Regions from separate parts of the Sinomonas terrae genome, predicted to be linked through region 1. Evidence: riboswitches for the same ligand, from Rfam matches in the RefSeq annotation. Region 1 holds a riboswitch; each other region holds the start of a gene.

Region 1 (5,432 bases):
TAGGCCTCATCCACGAGTTTAGGTATCCCTAAATCTAGGCCTAGGAGGGGCTGAAGGACAATAGCCCGGTCAGGCAGGAACGGCGCTCCAGACCTGTGTGATGTACGGGAGCAGGATCAGTTCGTCGTCCCGGTGGCCCAAATGATCGTGGAGGTACCAGTCGAGATTCGCCTCGACCCGGGATCGATGTTTCTCTGTGGCCCGCAAGTAGTAGCTCCGCGACTTCGTGAGCTCTACGATCCCGAGCGTGGTGATGGGCTCCTCCCAGCGGAACGCCTCCGACTCCCAACCCGTCAGCTCTGGTCCTGACGGGGGATGGTAGTCCGGTTTGTGGACATCTCCGGCGTGCATGATGCGCGAGAGCCGGTGCACCCACGGAACCGAAGTGTCGAGCTGATTCCAGACGAGAGCCACGCGGCCCCCCGGCCTCAGGAGCCTCGCCACTTCGCGCGTTGCCGCCGGAGCATCGAACCAGTGCCATGCCTGCGCGGCAACCACAAGGTCAGCCGAGGCATCCGGCAGGCCGGTGGCCTCGGCTGTGCCGACGACGGCCTGGACTCCCGGATGCAGGCGGCGCAGTTCGCCGAGCATGTCCGGGCTCGGATCCACGGCGGTCACCGCGAGTCCGCGGGCTGAGAGCAGGCCCGAGAGCTTGCCGGTGCCTGCGCCGAGGTCGACGGCGGTGCGAGCGCCGGGTGGCACGAGCCAGTCAACGGCGTCGTCTGGGTAGCCTGGCCGGACCTTCTCGTAGTGTTCCCCGCCGGCCATGAACGCTTCTGCGAGCTCGCGCCGTCGTCGATCGTCGAACTTGGGTCCGCCCCGAGCCATGCCTTCTTCCTCCCGGAGATCCGAATGCTCCGCAGAGGAATCTACCCGCGGGAAACGCCTAGCCGCACGTCGGCGTAGGGGACGTTCTCAGTCCTCGACCGAGCACGGGGCGGCGCCTGCAGTCCCGGGGGTGTTGGGCGCCCATGCGGGGAATGGACGCGAATCGGGCACTGGGACCCAGCGGCCGACGTCGACCGCGTAGTCGAGACCCAAGCCGCGCTCCACAAGCCCACGCACACCGGTGACAAGCCTTTCGACATCCTCGAGCCGGGAGCCAAGACCGAAGCTTGCACGGAGGGAACCTGAAGCAAGACCGAGGCGGCGCAGGGCTGGATGCGCGCAGAAGCGCCCGTCGCGGATGCCCACGCCATGCTCGGCGGAGAGATAGGCGGCCGTCAGTCCGGCGTCGTGGCCTTCGACTGAGAAGTTGACGATGCCGACTGCCCCGCGCGACGCCGCGCTGACGCCGAGGTCTGAGTCCTCGAAGAGACGGTGCACCGTGACCCCCTCGATCTCGCTGAGCCCCGCCACGAGGGCGTCACGGAGCTGCTGCTCGTGTCGGTACCAGGACTTCACATCGAGGCCCTCGATGATCTGTGCAGCCTTCGCGAGGGCCGCGGCTCCGACCACGTTGGGGGACCCGGCCTCGTGCCTTGCAGGGCCCTCCGCCCAGGCCACTGAATCCAGACGGACCTCGCGAACGGCGCCGCCCCCCGCAAGGTAGGGGCGTCCGTTGTCGAGCCAATCGCGGCGGCCCACGAGGACGCCCGCGCCGAAGGGCGCGTAGAGCTTGTGACCGGAGAATGCGAGATAGTCGATGTCCGCAGCAGCGATGTCGATGCGGCGGTGGGGCGCGAGCTGCGCTGCGTCGACCAGGATGCGGGCGCCGTGTTCATGGGCGAGCGCCGCAAGCTCGGCGATCGGCAGGATCTCGCCGGTGATGTTGGAGGCTCCCGTCACAGCGACCAGACTGATCTCACTAGCCTTGAGCCACGCTTTCACGCGCTCGAGCGTCTCCGCGAGCGTGCGGGCGGCGACGACACTCCGGTGGGGCCGCCCCTGCCACGGTAGGAGGTTCGCGTGGTGCTCGATGTCGAGGTAGAGGACATCGCCCGCGGCGGGAAGGCAGCCGGCGAGGAGATTGAGCGAGTCAGTGGTGTTGCGGGTGAAGATGACCTCGTCGTCCGGCCGGCCGCCCACGAACTCACGGACGATCCTTCGTGCGTTCTCATAGACCGAGGTGCTGACCTGGGACGCGTAGCCAGCGCCGCGGTGAACGCTCGCGTAGAACGGGAGCACCTCGTTGAGGTGCGCCGCGACCTCGGCGAGGGCCGGGGCCGATGCCGCGTAGTCGAGGTTCACATACCGCGTACTCCCGCCTCCTACAAGGGGAGTGAGGAGTTCCGCGCCGACGACCTCGGCGAGCGGGTTGCGGAGGTCCACATCCCCATGGGCTGCCGCGGGCGCAGGGGATCCTGCGGGAATGATGGCGTTTGCGGGAAGGACCGGGTTTGCGGGGGACGGAGAAGCGACGGTGGGTGTGCTCATGGTGCACCTCAGGGTCGGGGCCCCGCCTCGCGGGGGCCGCGCTTGCCAAGTCCGCTCCGGACTGGCCTGGTCGTCACCCGGGGCACCCCGCCGCGTCGGAGGGTTGCCGGCCAGCAAGCCGGGGCTTCGCGCTGGCACTCGTGACCTGACCACGAGACTAGAGGACGACGGCGCGCTGCTCCAGCCCGTCGTCGCGTGTTACAGCGAGTTAAGACTCCGCTGCTCGGCGAGCCCGCGATGGCTCAGCACTGAGGAGTCGGGCCCTCAGGAGCTGAGGAGGTCATCGTGCTCCGGGTTGAGGCGGCGCAGCGCGTCCGAATGCAGGATCCCATTTGTCGCGAGGGCACTGCTGCCCCAAGGCCCCTCGACGCCCTCGAGCGACGTGAAGTGTCCGCCCGCCTCCGTGACGATCGGCACAAGGGCGGCCATGTCGTAGAGCGCGAGTTCGGGTTCGGTAGCAATGTCCACCGCCCCTTCAGCAACGAGGCAGTACGACCAGAAGTCGCCGTAGGCGCGCGTCCGCCACACATCCTCCGTGAGGGTGAGGAAATTGCCCAGGCTTCCACGTTCGCGCCAGCCGGACAGGCTTGAGTAGGAGAGCGAAGCGTCTTCGATGCGGGCCACGTCCGAAACCTTGAGCCGGGTCGCCGCGGCGAGGGAACGGCCCGTGTACGCGCCGGCGCCCTTCGCCGCCCACCACCTGCGGCCGAGCGCAGGGGCGCTGACGACGCCGACCACAATCTCATCGCCGTCAGCAAGAGCGATCAGCGTGGCCCAGACGGGCACCCCTCGCACGAAGTTCTTCGTCCCGTCGATGGGGTCGATGATCCAGCGGCGGGCTCCATGGCCGGTTGTGCCGAACTCCTCGCCGATCACTGCGTCGCGCGGGCGTGACCGTGCGAGCTGCCCACGGATCGCTTCCTCCGCCGCTCGGTCTGCATCCGTGACGGGCGTGAGGTCCGGCTTGGTCTCGACTTTCAGGTCGAGGGCTTTGAACCGGTCCATCGTCTGGGCATCGACTGAATCGGCGAGTACGTGGGCCAGACGGAGATCGTCGGTGTAGCCTTCGGCGGCAAGGGTCATGGGATCCACGCTATCGCCTCACGCACCCGCCAAGTGGGAGGCACCGGGCTCAGAGTGTGCCGAGCTCCTTGGCGTCAGCGGCCTCGTCCCGAGGACTCGCTCCCAGCAGGCGCCGGAACGACGCGAGGCGTGCCGGTCCCTGTGCACCTGCGTTTCCTCCCGCAACCCATCCATCCAAGCCGCACTCGACAGCATTGGCATCGTGGCGGCAGCCGCGTGCGCAGTCTTCGGTTCCGGGTTCGAGGTCGGGGAAGGCATGCAGGATCCGATCGGGATCGACATGCGCCAGCCCGAAGGAGCGGATGCCCGGCGTGTCGATGATCCAGCTCCCCGGCGGCGCTCCTTCGAGCCGGAGCGCCAATGCCGACGACGACGTGTGCCGCCCTCTGCCCGTCACAGCGTTGACACCGCCCGTGGCGCGGCTCGCCCCTGTGAGCGCGTTGACCATGGTCGACTTGCCGACGCCCGAGTGCCCGAGCAGCACCGTAACCTTGCCGTCGAGCTCTTCCCGCAGTCGCGCGACAGCGTCATCGTCAAGCCGCACACCACGCACCTTCGGCTCACCGGCGTCCTGAACTTCGCCGTCGTCGCCTGCAGCGTCGTCCTCGGCAGGTTCAGGCTCTTCCGGCTCTTCGGCCGTGCGGCTAACGACGACGGAGAGCGGCAGGAGATCGTAGGTCGCCAGCAGCGGGGCCGGGTCCCGGAGGTCCGCTTTCGTGACGAGGAGGAGGGGTTCGATTCCGGCGTCGTACGCGGCGACGAGGGCTCGGTCGATGAATCCGGTGCGCGGCTCCGGATTGGCCGCTGCTACGACGATGACGAGTTGGTCCGCGTTGGCGACGACGACACGCTCGACTGGATCGTCGTCGTCCGCGCTTCGCCGGAGGACGGTGCGGCGATCCTGGACGCGCACGAGACGCGCGAGAGTGTCCGGACGCCCGCTCACGTCGCCGACGAGTCCCACGAAGTCGCCGGGGACGACGGCGGTGCGGCGCAGTTCGCGAGCCCGGGCCGCGATCACGATCCGTTCGTCGGGCATGTCCTCGTCGACCACCGCTGTGTAGCGGCCCCGGTCGACGGTGATGATGCGGCCGGTCACTGCATCGTCGTGGCTCGGCCGGTCCTTCGTCCGAGGGCGGCTACCGCGCTTGTTGGGACGGATGCGGACATCGCTCTCGTCCCACTCCCGGGCAGGCATCGGGTTAGGGCGCCTTGACCGTCTCGCCAGGGGCCGGAGCGTCACCCGAAGGCTCCTGCTCCCCGGTGCCCTGACCGAGCATGCGCGCCCACATCTGCGGGAACTCTGGCATCGTCTTGGACGTCGTCCCGATGTCCTCGACCTCGACGCCTTCGACAGCGAGACCCCACACGGCGCCCGCAGTCGCCATGCGGTGGTCGGCGTAGCTCCGCACCACGCCCCCATGGAGCCGGGCTGGGCGGATGACGAGGCCGTCGGCCGTCTCTTCGGCGTCGCCCCCGAGTCGGACGATTTCGGCAACGAGAGCAGCAAGCCGATCCGTCTCATGCCCGCGGAGGTGCGCGATGCCGGTGAGCCTGGACGGTGTCTCGGCGAGGGCACACAACGCGGCGACGGTCGGCGCGAGTTCGCTCGTCTCGGCGAGTTCCGCGCCCGTGATGTGTTCCCCGCCGCGCACCGTGAGCGTGCCGTCGTCGAGCTGCACCTGAGCGCCTAGCTTGGGGAGGATCTCGCGCCAGGAATCCCCAACCTGCGTCGTGTGCTCGGGCCAATTCGGGATTCGGACAGTGCCCCGGGTCGCGAGCGCGGCAGCCAGGAAGGGGCCGGCGTTCGAAAGGTCCTGCTCGATTCGGACGTCGAACGCCCGGATCGGACCTGGCTTCACGATCCAGTGATTCGGGACGGAATCGTCGACCTCGACGCCGAGCTCCCGGAGGACGCTCACCGTCATGGCAATGTGGTCGAGGCTCGGCACCGGTTTGCCGACATGCTCGAG
Region 2 (5,432 bases), 2.5 Mb from region 1:
GCACGACCGACCCGGAGTGGGGTGGTATCACCGATCCCGCGGCGGGAGCCTGGTTCCCGCAGCAGGCCCTCGAGCTGGCGCGCAAGGCCGTGCCCGCGCTGTAGCCGCCCGCGGCTTCCGGCAGCACCTTCCCAGCGGCGGTGCCGCGCCCTTCCCGGGTGCGGCGCCGCCGTCGTGCGCGGCGAAAGGCTAGGCGAGGACCTGACGTTTGCTCGAGATGACGCCTGTGTTGAAGCCCGCGAGGTGCAGCCCGCCGTGGAAGCGCGCGTGCTCGATCTTGACGCAGCGGTCCATGACCACGTTCATCCCCGCGGCCTCGGCGTCCGCCGCGACCCCTTCGTGCCACGAGCCGAGCTGGAGCCAGATCGTCTTCGCGCCCACAGACTTGGCCTCCTCGAGGACGCCGGGGAGGTCGTCGTGCTTGCGGAACACCTCGACGAGGTCCGGGGTCTCCGGGAGCTCGGCGAGCGAGGGGTAGACGGGCTGGCCGAGGATCGTCTTCACTACCGGGTTCACGAAGTACACGCGGTACTTGGTCGAGGAGAGCAGGTACGTCGCGACGAAGTAGCTCGCCCGGCTCGGCTTGTCCGAGGCCCCGACGATCGCTATGACCTTCGTCTCCCGCAGGATCCTCAGGCGCTCCGGCGCTGTGGGCCCCACCCAGGTGCGTTGGCTGACGGCGGTGCTCATTTCGCTGCTCCCTTCGAAGAGGCGACGGCGCGGCCTTGGACGCTGGGCAGGGAGCAGGCCTCGCCGTCGTACGTCGGGGCGGCGAACTCTTCTTCCAAGCCGGCGATCTGCGAAGCCTCCAGGGCCTGGTCGAGGTCCCAGATGATGTCCTCGACGTCCTCGAGCCCCACCGAGAGCCGGATCAGGTCCTCCGGCACGCCCGCCGCGGCGAGCTGCTCTGAGGAGAGCTGCTGGTGCGTCGTCGAACCGGGGTGAAGGACGAGCGTCCGCGCGTCGCCGATGTTCGCGAGGTGGCTCGCGATCTGGAGCGCCTCGATGAACTTGGCACCGGCCGCGCGCCCGCCCTTGACCCCGAAGCTGAACACGGAGCCGACGCCGAGCGGCAGAAGCTCTTTCGCGCGCTCGTGCTGCGGGTGCGACGGCAGGCCCGCGAAGTTCACGTACGTGACGCGAGGATCCGCGGCGAGCCATTCCGCGACGCGCTGCGCGTTCGCGAGGTGCGCGTCCATGCGCTGAGGGAGCGTCTCGACGCCCTGCAGGAGCTGGAACGCCGACTGTGCGGGGAGCGAGGGCCCGATGTCGCGGAGCTGCTCGGAGCGGAGCTTCGTGAGGAAGCCGTACTCGCCGAAGTTGCCCCACCATGAGACGTTGCCGTAGCTCGGCACGGGCTCGGTCATCGAGGGGAACTTCCCGTTGCCCCAGTTGAACGTCCCGCTCTCGACGACGACGCCGCCCAGAGTGGTGCCGTGGCCGCCGAGGAACTTGGTCGCGGAGTGGATCACGATGTCCGCGCCGTGTTCGATCGGCCGGAGGAGGTACGGGGGAGTGAGCGTCGAGTCGACCACGAGGGGGATGCCGTGCTCGTGGGCGACGGCGGCGAGCCCGGGAAGGTCCGCGATGTCGCCTGACGGGTTCGCGACGATCTCCGTGTAGATCGCCTTCGTGTTCTCGCGTAGCGCGGCCTTGAAGTCCGCGGCCTCCGTGCTGTCCACGAACGTTGTGTCGACGCCGAAGCGCCGGAGGGTCACGTCGAGCTGCGTGATCGTGCCGCCGTAGAGCTTCGACGACGCCACGATGTGGTCGCCCGCCTGGGCGAGCGCGGCGAACGTGATGAACTCGGCGGCCATGCCCGACGACGTCGCGACCGCGCCGATGCCGCCCTCGAGGGACGCGACGCGCTCCTCGAAGGCAGCGACGGTGGGGTTGCCGATGCGCGAGTAGATGTTGCCGTACTTCTGCAGCGCGAAGAGGTTCGCGGCGTCGTCGGTGTCCTTGAAGACGAACGACGTCGACTGGTAGATCGGGACCGCCCGCGCCCCGTGCTCCGCGTCCGGCGTTCCGCCGGCGTGCAGGGCCCGGGTGCGGAAGCCGAATTGACGCTCGGCCATCAGGCGCCTGCTCCGGCGAGGTTCGAACCGGTGAGCTCCCGCACGGCGTCGAAGTTCGTCACGGGGAGGAGCTCGGTGTTGAGCTCCGTGCCGTTCTTGCGGGCGAGGTCCGCCTCGAGCTCGCGCACGATCGGGAGCACGTCCCGGCCGAACGCCTCGACCTCCTCCTGGAAGTGCAGGTAGCACGTGAGGAGCAGGTTCACACCGATCTTCTTGTACTCGACGATCCTCTCGGCGATCTGCTCGGGCGTGCCGATGAGCTTCGTGCGGAAGCCGTCGTTGTACTGGACGAGGTCCTCGAACGTCGAGTCCTCCCACATGCCCTTGCCGTCCTTCGTGGACTGGCCGGCCTCCTTGACGGCGGCGGCGAAGCCCTCGACCGCGGGGCGGTGCGCCTTCGCGACGATCTCGCGGAGGGTCTCGTGGGCTTCCTTCTCCGTGTCGCGGGCGATCACGAAGCCGTTGAGGCCGAACCGCGGGGCGGCGGGGGCCCTGCGGCCTTCCTCCGCGGCGGCGAGGACGCCGGCGATGTTGGCCTTGAAGCCCTCGATGTCGCGGCCGTTGGAGAAGTACCAGTCGGCGGTGCGGCCTGCTGCTGCCTGAGCCGCCGTCGAGTTGCCGCCGAAGAAGATCTCCGGGTGCGGGCGACCTTCAACGCTCACCGGCGCAGGGTTCAGCGTGAAGTTGTTGATGTTGTAGTACTTGCCCGACTGCGAGTAGCCCTGCTCGGTCCACAGGCCGCGGAGCACGTTGATGAACTCCTCGGTGCGGACGTAGCGCTCGTCGTGCTCGAGCCATTCGAGGCCGAAGTTCACGAACTCGTCCTTGAGCCAGCCCGAGACGATGTTCACGGCCGCGCGGCCGCCCGAGAGGTGGTCTGCGGTGATGATGAACTTCGCGAGCACGCCGGGGTGCCACATGCCGGGGTGCACGGCCGCGATGACCTTGAGCCGCTCGGTCGCGCCGAGGAGCGCAAGCGAGAACGACGTGGCCTCGTGCTGCTTGTCCGCGCCGTAGCTCGCGGCGTAACGGGTCTGGGTGAGGGCGTACTCGAAGCCCGCGTTCTCGGCGATGCGTGCGAGGGTGCGGTTGTAGTCGAACTCCCAGTTGGTGCGCTGTTCGATCGTGGAGACCACAAGGCCTCCCGAGACGTTGGGCACCCAGTACGCGAACTTGAGGGGGGTCTCGAAATCAATGACGTGGTCGGACACGGCTGCGCTCCTTAACTCGGGCGCGACGCGAGCGGGGGACACTCACCATCGCTTCTGGCGGTAGCACCTTTGGCTCGTCGATTTGGTGACGACGGTTGGCCAGGGTTGCTGCGGCGTCACAGATCCAGATCTCTCAGCCGCTCGGGATGGGTCACTGTGATTCTGCTCGCGGGCGCCGTAACGGTGCAAATTATTTCGTCATAGAGGATGCCGACTTGCATTCGCCGAAGCTTCTTCGGTTGGAGGGGCCTCGCTGGGCGGAGCCCCGCTGGGCGTCGGGGGCCTCGATGGGCGGGCCTGGGGCCGACCGGGCGGCTCCGAGGCCGGGGGGCGCCAACGGGCAGCGGGGAGCACCGACGTCGGGGTCCGCTTGGTCGCCAGGGCCCCGTACGTAATCCCCCGCTCGTCGACGTAATCCGACGCTCGTCGTCCGGCCGGCCTACAGCTCGCGCCGTCACCTCCGCAGGGTGCCCCTGCAAGCTTGCGCCGTCACCTCCGCAGGGTGCGCCTGCAAGCTTGCGCCGTCACCTTCGCAGGGTGCGCCTGCAAGCTTGCGCCGTCACCTTCGCAGGGTGCGCCTCCGCAGGGTTCGGGTGGGCGGGGTCAGATTCCGACCGGCTTCGACGGCGCAATCGAGCCACGGTCGGCGTGTCGGGGGCGGGCTCGCCGAGGAAGGGCTTCAATCCTGGTCGGGAACGGACGGCCTGGGTGCCAAGGGGTGGGGTCGACGGCGGTGAGCGGACGACGATGGGCTGGCGTAGGAGCTTGCGCCGTCACCTTCGCAGGGTGCGCCTCCGCGTTCGGGCTGGCGGGCGCAGATTCCGACCGGCTTCGACGGCGCGATCGAGCCGGGGTCGGCGTGTCGGGGCGGGCGCGCCGAGGAAGGGCTTCAATCCCGGTCGAGAACGAGGGCCGGGGTGCCAAGGGGGTGGGGTCGACGGCGGTGAGCGGACGACGGGCTGGCGTAGGAGCTTGCGCCGTCACCTTCGCAGGGTGCGCCTCCGCGTTCGGGCTGGCGGGCGCAGATTCCGACCGGCTTCGACGGCGCGATCGAGCCGGGGTCGGCGTGTCGGGGGCGGGCGCGCCGAGGAAGGGCTTCAATCCCGGTCGGGAACGAGGGCCGGGGTGCCAAGGGGGTGGGGTCGACGGCGGTGAGCGGACGACGGCGGCTGGCGTGGAAGCTTGCGCCGTCACCTCCGCGGGGTGCGCCTCCGCAGGGTCCGGGTGGGTGGGCGTCAGATTCCGGCCGGCTTCGACGACGCGATCCAGCCACGGTCGGCGCGTCGTGGGCGGGCGCGCCGATGAAGGGCTTCAATCCCGGTCGGGAACGGACGTCCTGGGTGCCAAGGGGATGGGGGCGACGGCCGTGAGCGGAGGACGGCGGTCGGCCCGGACGAGCGGTCGACGGCGGTGCCCGCCCGTCGTCGTCCGCTTGCTTTGGGCGAGGCGTCGGGTGCCGTGCAAGCTTGCGCCGTCACCTCCGCGGGGTTCGCCTCCGCAGGGTTCGGGTGGGCAGGCGTGAGATTCCGACCGGCTTCGACGGCGCGATCGAGCCAGGGTCGGCGTGTCGGGGGCGGGCGCGCCGAGGAAGGGCTTCAACCCCGGTCGGGAACGGACGGCCGGGGTGCCGGGATGGGGGTGACGGTGGCTGGCGTCGGGGCGTCCGGGCGAGCCCGGGTGAGTGTCGGGGCGTCTGGGCGAGCCCGGGTGAGTGGTGCGGCGTCTGGGCGAGCCCGAGCGAGTGGTGCGGCGTCCGGACGAGCCCGGGCGAGTGGACGGGAGGCGGGCGGACTACGGCGGCCGCGCCCCCGCCGTCGTCCCCCCGCCTTTGAACTCAGCCCTTGCACTGTGCAAGACTTGTCGTATGACAAATCCTCTCGACGCCCAAGTCGACGCGCTCCAGCGAGCCACGCGCGATCTGCTCGCAGTCGCCATGCAGAGCGTCGACGAGGTCACTGAACTCTCCCTGCCACAGATGCGAATGCTGTTCGCCCTCCACGATCACGGGACCGTGCCAAGTGGTGCGCTGGCCCACATCCTCGGGGTCTCCGGATCCTCGGTGACCCGCTTGGCGGACCGGCTCAGCACGGGAGGGTACGTGCAGCGCACGCAGTCGGCCGAGAACCGGAGCCTCGTGCTGCTC
Region 3 (5,432 bases), 870 kb from region 1:
CGAGTCGCCCAGGTTGTTCGAGATGTCGACGATCCGCAGCCCGTTGAGGAACCGGAACGCGGCGTCCTTGCCGCCGCCGTCGGGCGCGTTGAGCTCGAACGTCAGCACGGTGCCGCCCGCGCTCATCTGCTTGCGGGCGAGCTCGTACTGCGGGTGCGACTTGAGGTGCGGGTACTTGACCCAGCCGACCTCCGGCTGCGCCTCGAGCCACTCCGCGATCGCGAGCGCGTTCGCCGACGAGTGCCGCACCCGCAGGCCCATCGTCTCGAGGCCCTTCGTGAGGACCCACGCGTTGAACGGGCTGAGCGCTGGGCCCGTGTGCCGCATGAGCTGCTTGACCGGGCCTTCGATGTAGTCCTTCGGCCCGAGGATCGCGCCTCCGAGCACGCGACCCTGACCGTCGATGTGCTTCGTGCCCGAGTACACGACGACGTCGGCGCCGAAGTCGAGGCTCCGCTGCAGGAGCGGGGTCGCGAAGACATTGTCGACGACGACGGTCGCCCCAGCCGCGTGCGCAAGGTCCGCAACCGTCTGGATGTCCACGAGCTCCTGCATCGGATTCGACGGCGACTCGAAGAAGACCGCCTTTGTCGGTACCGAAAGCGCCTCGCGCCACTGGTCGACGTCGGGGCCGTCGACGAAGACGGTCTCGACGCCCCAGCGGGGGAGGATTTCGTTGAGGATCACGAAGCACGAGCCGAAGAGGCTGCGGGCCGCGACGACCCTGTCGCCAGCCCCGAGCAGCGCACCGAGCGCGGTGAACACGGCCGACATGCCGGAGGCCGTCGCGAAGCACGCCTCGGTGCCCTCGAGGAGCCGAAGCCGCTCTTGGAACGTGGCCACGGTCGGATTGCCGTAGCGGGAGTAGACGAAGCGCTCGTCCTCGCCGGTGAACGCCCTCTCGGCTGCCTCCGCCGACTCGTATACGAAGCCGGAGTTGAGGAACAGGGCCTCTGAAGTTTCCTGAAAATTGCTGCGGTCAAGCCCGCCGCGCACAGCCTGGGTGTCTTCGCTCCAGCTCGCGGCGTCGATGTTGAAGGTCACTGACTACTCTTGTCCTACGTTCGTGGGGAGGCCCCGGTTCTTCCATCCGTTCACGTTCCGCTGCCCATCGGGCCCGGGCACGCCCTCGAAGCCCTCGAGCACGTTGTACGCCCTGAAGCCGAGGTTCGTCGCGGCGGCCGCCGCCGCAGCGGAGCGCTGGCCCGAGCGGCACAGGAAGAGCAGCTCAGTCTCGCGGTTCTCCGGGCCTTGGAGCTCGAGTTCGATGACGAAGTCCGGGTTCGGAATGCCGCCCGAGAAGACCCACGGGATGAACAGCGGGTCGTTGTCCGTCTGGCGCGTGTCGGGGATCCCGATGTGCGCCCACTCTTCCTCGGTGCGCACATCGACGAGGACGGCGGAGCCCGACTTCAGCTTGTCCCAGGCCTGCTCCGGCGTGAGGTCACCTTCATAGAGGCTCATGCGTGGCCCTCCCCGTCGTACTCGCCCTCGCTGGTGATTCCCTCTGCGAGCTCGTCGACGGCGGAGGCCACGGCCGCGTCCGCCCGGGCGACGGCGTGGGGGAGGATGATGGCCTGGGCGACGATCACGTCCGTGCCGTTGAAGGTGGCGGCAGGGCTCCCGTGGAGCACGTAGCCCTCGGCAAGGGCTTGGGAGATCCGGGCGCAGAACTCGCGAGTGTCCGGACCGGTGAGCAGACGGTAGGCGAGGCGCTCCTCGGAGGCGCTCGCCGGTGCGGCGGGATCGTTGAGCGGTGTGGCGGCCGCCTCTCCCGTCTCTGTGGCAGTGTTGGACATGGGCGGGCTCCTTCTGGCTTGCGTATCGATGGTCGAATTGCCGAGTCGTCACCTGAGGCACCCCGCCGGATGGAGGGTTGCCGGCCAGCAAGTCAGGGCAGTGCGACCGCGCGGGGAGGCCCCGCCGTCGCGCGCTGGCGCTCGTTACTCTGGCTTGAAAGTAGCACGCGACCACGGGGCCAGCCACGGCGAGCCGGTAACGATTGGCAACACCGCGAAACACGCGCGCCGAGCCGTTTCTAGCTTTCTCCTGTGAGAAGGCCGGGGGCACGAGCGGAACGCTTCCCTGCAGCCGCCGGAGACCTATGCTCATGGTGGAGGAACTGAATAACACGACGCGGAGGTAGCCCGGGTGAGTGAGGCAGAGCGGCCCACAGTTCTCGAGGTGCAGGATCTCGTTGTCCGCTACGGTCAGCAGACCGCAGTGGACGGACTCGGCTTTTCCATTCTGCGGGGTGAGATCTTCGGGCTCCTCGGCCCGAACGGGGCGGGAAAGACGACGACGCTGAGCGTCATCGAGGGCCTGCGCAAGCCCTACTCCGGACGGGTTGTGATCGATGGCGTCGAGACCGTTCACGCTCCGCTCGCCGTCAAGGCGAAGCTCGGCGTGCAGCTCCAAGCTTCGAGCTTCCAGTCCGAGCTCACGATCGAGCAGATTGCGCGCCTGTACGCTGGGCTCTACGGGCTTGACCTCCCGCAGCGGCAGATCAGGGAACGGCTGGCGGACGTCGGGCTCCAGCAGGAGATCACGAAGCCGTTCAAGAAGCTCTCGGGTGGGCAGCAGCAGCGTTTCTCGCTCATGGTCGCCACGATCCACAATCCCTCGATCCTGCTCCTCGACGAGCCGACCGCAGGCCTCGACCCGCAGTCCCGCCGCCAGCTCTGGGACCGCATCGAGGGCTCGCGGCAGAGAGGCGGAAGCATCCTCCTCACGACTCATTCCATGGAGGAGGCCCAGGCGGTCTGCGACCGGGTCGCCATCATCGACCACGGTCGGCTCCAAGCCCTGGGCGCCCCGAAGGAGCTCGTCGCCATGCACCGCGACGATCCGCGCGTGCTCGCCGTCGCCCACGGCGACGTGACCCTCGAAGATGTCTTCATCGGGCTGACAGGAAGTGCCATCCGTGACTGAGACCATCGCCCCCGTCGTCCCGCCAATCGGGCTGACCCTGCGCTCGCTCCTTCGTGCGGACGCCACCGTCCTGCTCCGCAGCAGGCAGGCCTTCGTCCTCAACCTCGCCGTCCCGATCCTCATCCTCATCGTGACCAACCGCGGCGGGAGGCTCGGAAATCCGGGCTTCCTCATCGGCATGGCGCTCACCTACGGGCTGCTGTCCTCGGCGCTCATCGGCTACTCGATCACCGTGGCGCGCGACCGGGAGGCAGGCGTCTTCCAGCGGCTTCGGGTGACGCCGACTCCGACGTGGGCCATCATGGCAAGCCGCCTCGCAGTGCAGCTCGCGGCAAACCTGATCGTCTCCGTGATCGTCATGATCGTCGGCAGCATCATGCACAGCACGACGTTTTCGTTCGGCGTCTACCTGCTCATGTTCGCTGTCTCGCTGCTGGGCGCCGTCGTCTTCCTCAGCATCGGGCAGGCGCTCGTGGGGCTCGTGAAGAACGCGACGGCGGTCAACGCGGTCGGCAGGGTCCTGTTCATCCTGCTGATCCTCACCGGCATTCTCGGCTCGACCGGCATCCTCGGCGACGACTTCAAGAACTTCGCCTCGTGGACGCCGGTCGGTGCCCTCATCAACCTGTTCTCGGCGGTCCTGAACACGTCGGCGTGGGGCGCCGACCAGACGGACGGCATCATCGCCTCCATCGGCTACATCGTGGTCTTCGCGGGCATCGGCATCCGGTGGTTTCGCTGGGAGCCGCAGTAGGTCTGGCTCGAGGTCTTCAGGATCCGGTCTCCAGCAGGTGGTTCGGAAGGCGGTTCCCCGGGGCCCGGCCTCGGATCTCGAGGAGCTCGCGGGCATGCGCCCACAGCCGCCGGTCCTCGTCCGAGACCGGCACCCAGGGCCTGACTGACCGGGCGGTGCCGTTCTCGTCGCGCGCCACCATGACGGTGAGGCAGTACGTCGTGAGGTGCAGCTCGCCTCCCTTGGGGCTGCCTGACCGGACGTGGACAGCAATGTGCATGCCCTTGTTGCCGGTGTAGACGAGACGCGCCTCGACCTCGACCACGTCGCCGATGAGCAGGGGCCGGTAGAACCGGACACCGCCCGAGAACACTGCCACCGTGTCTTGGCCGGAATACCGCGCCGAGCACACGTACGCGGCCTCGTCGATCCACTTCATGACGGTGCCGCCGTGGACCTTGCCGCCCCAGTTGACGTCGGTCGGAGCAGCGAGGAAGCGCAGGACCACGCGCTCCGCCGTGCCCGCCTCCGTGTACACCTGGCGGCCCATTGATTCGACGATCTCGTCGCGGACCTCGATCCGAGCGACCGCGTGCGCCTCGGCCTCCCGCTCCGCGTCCGTGCTCGGCACGAACTTCGGCACCTCGACAGGCTTCCCGTCAGTCCCGACGGCTACGAAGATCACGAGGCACTGGCTGCGCATCGTCGGCGTGCCGCCCCTCGGATCGCCCGAGGAGACGACAGTGCTGATGTGCATGGACGAGCGGCCGGTGTACACGATCGTGGCCGTGACCTCGACCATGTCGCCCACGTTCACGGGATCCGCGAAGTGGATGTTGCCGACGTAGGCGGTCACGGCGTACGTCTTCGACCAGCCGACGGCGGCTGCGTAGGCGGCCTTGTCGACCCACTCGAGGACGGTTCCGGCATCGACCGAGCCGGAATGCCCGACGTCGGTCGGCGCGGCCAGGAAGCGCAGGGTGACTGTGTTGCTCTCAGGCTGGGTCACGCCGTCGTCCGCCCTCAGCCCCAGAGCCGCTCGGTGGCGAGGCGCGCGCCTTCGGAGAGCGCCTCGAGCTTCGCCCATGCGATCTGCGGGTGCACGCGGCCGAGGATCTGGGCGAAGCGCTCGATCCGGTCCGCGACGAGCTCGGGGTGCTCGATGACGTTCGTCGCGTGCGAGACGACCCCGGGCACGACGGTCTTCTCCTCGGGCAGCGTGAGGTCGCGCCACACCTTCCACTCATGCTCGTGCCGCACGTTCGCAGCCTCGAACGAGTAGGAGCCGGCATTGATGGAGAGCATCGTCTGGGCAAGGTCCGCGAACGGGAGGTCGGTCGTGTGCGGGCCGTGCCACGAGCCCCAGCACAGGTGGAAGCGGATCTGCTCCTGAGGCAGGTCGCGGATCGCATAGTTGAGGGCCTCGACGCGCAGCCGGGTGAACGCGAGGTAGTCCTCGACGGTGGGCTCCGGGTTGATCATGTCCCAGTTCTCGGCGATCGAGGGGTCATCGATCTGCACCGTGAGGCCGGCCTCGACGATCGCCTTGTACTCCTCGCGCATCGCGTCGGCGCACGCGTAGACGAGCTCCTCGTCGCTCTTGTAGTACTCATTCGCAATCCGCGATGCGGAGCCGGGGGAGAGGGCGGGGAGGAAGCCGGTCTCGAAGCCGTTCGCCGCGAGGGCCTCCTTGAGGTGCGCGATGTCGCGCCGGACGGCGTCCTGCCCCGTGTAGGTGATGGGGCCCGTCACGGAGGGCTGGGGTACG

Evidence for each region. Region 1 has a riboswitch for S-adenosylmethionine ahead of L0M17_RS06850 (aminotransferase class V-fold PLP-dependent enzyme). Riboswitches for the same ligand answer to the same signal wherever they lie in the genome.
Region 2: another riboswitch for S-adenosylmethionine. It lies ahead of sfnG (dimethylsulfone monooxygenase SfnG); the one in region 1 lies ahead of L0M17_RS06850 (aminotransferase class V-fold PLP-dependent enzyme).
Region 3: another riboswitch for S-adenosylmethionine. It lies ahead of L0M17_RS02845 (DUF1737 domain-containing protein); the one in region 1 lies ahead of L0M17_RS06850 (aminotransferase class V-fold PLP-dependent enzyme).

What each region holds. Positions count from the first base shown of each region.
Region 1 is NZ_JAKZBV010000001.1:1,475,148-1,480,579, forward strand. It holds gene L0M17_RS06845 (class I SAM-dependent methyltransferase) at 70-828, opposite strand; gene L0M17_RS06850 (aminotransferase class V-fold PLP-dependent enzyme) at 916-2,376, opposite strand; SAM riboswitch class IV at 2,410-2,522, opposite strand; gene hisN (histidinol-phosphatase) at 2,641-3,459, opposite strand; gene rsgA (ribosome small subunit-dependent GTPase A) at 3,509-4,657, opposite strand; gene aroA (3-phosphoshikimate 1-carboxyvinyltransferase) at 4,662-5,432, opposite strand, start outside.
Region 2 is NZ_JAKZBV010000001.1:4,009,883-4,015,314, reverse strand. It holds gene L0M17_RS18560 (glycoside hydrolase family 6 protein) at 1-104, shown strand, start outside; gene L0M17_RS18555 (CoA-binding protein) at 190-690, opposite strand; gene L0M17_RS18550 (O-acetylhomoserine aminocarboxypropyltransferase/cysteine synthase family protein) at 687-2,078, opposite strand; gene sfnG (dimethylsulfone monooxygenase SfnG) at 2,078-3,289, opposite strand; SAM riboswitch class I at 3,332-3,442, opposite strand; gene L0M17_RS18540 (MarR family winged helix-turn-helix transcriptional regulator) at 5,154-5,432, shown strand, end outside.
Region 3 is NZ_JAKZBV010000001.1:604,926-610,357, forward strand. It holds gene L0M17_RS02835 (O-succinylhomoserine sulfhydrylase) at 1-1,044, opposite strand, end outside; gene L0M17_RS02840 (rhodanese-like domain-containing protein) at 1,048-1,464, opposite strand; gene L0M17_RS02845 (DUF1737 domain-containing protein) at 1,461-1,799, opposite strand; SAM riboswitch class IV at 1,809-1,948, opposite strand; gene L0M17_RS02850 (ABC transporter ATP-binding protein) at 2,152-2,931, shown strand; gene L0M17_RS02855 (ABC transporter permease) at 2,924-3,685, shown strand; gene L0M17_RS02860 (acyl-CoA thioesterase) at 3,702-4,673, opposite strand; gene L0M17_RS02865 (cobalamin-independent methionine synthase II family protein) at 4,688-5,432, opposite strand, start outside.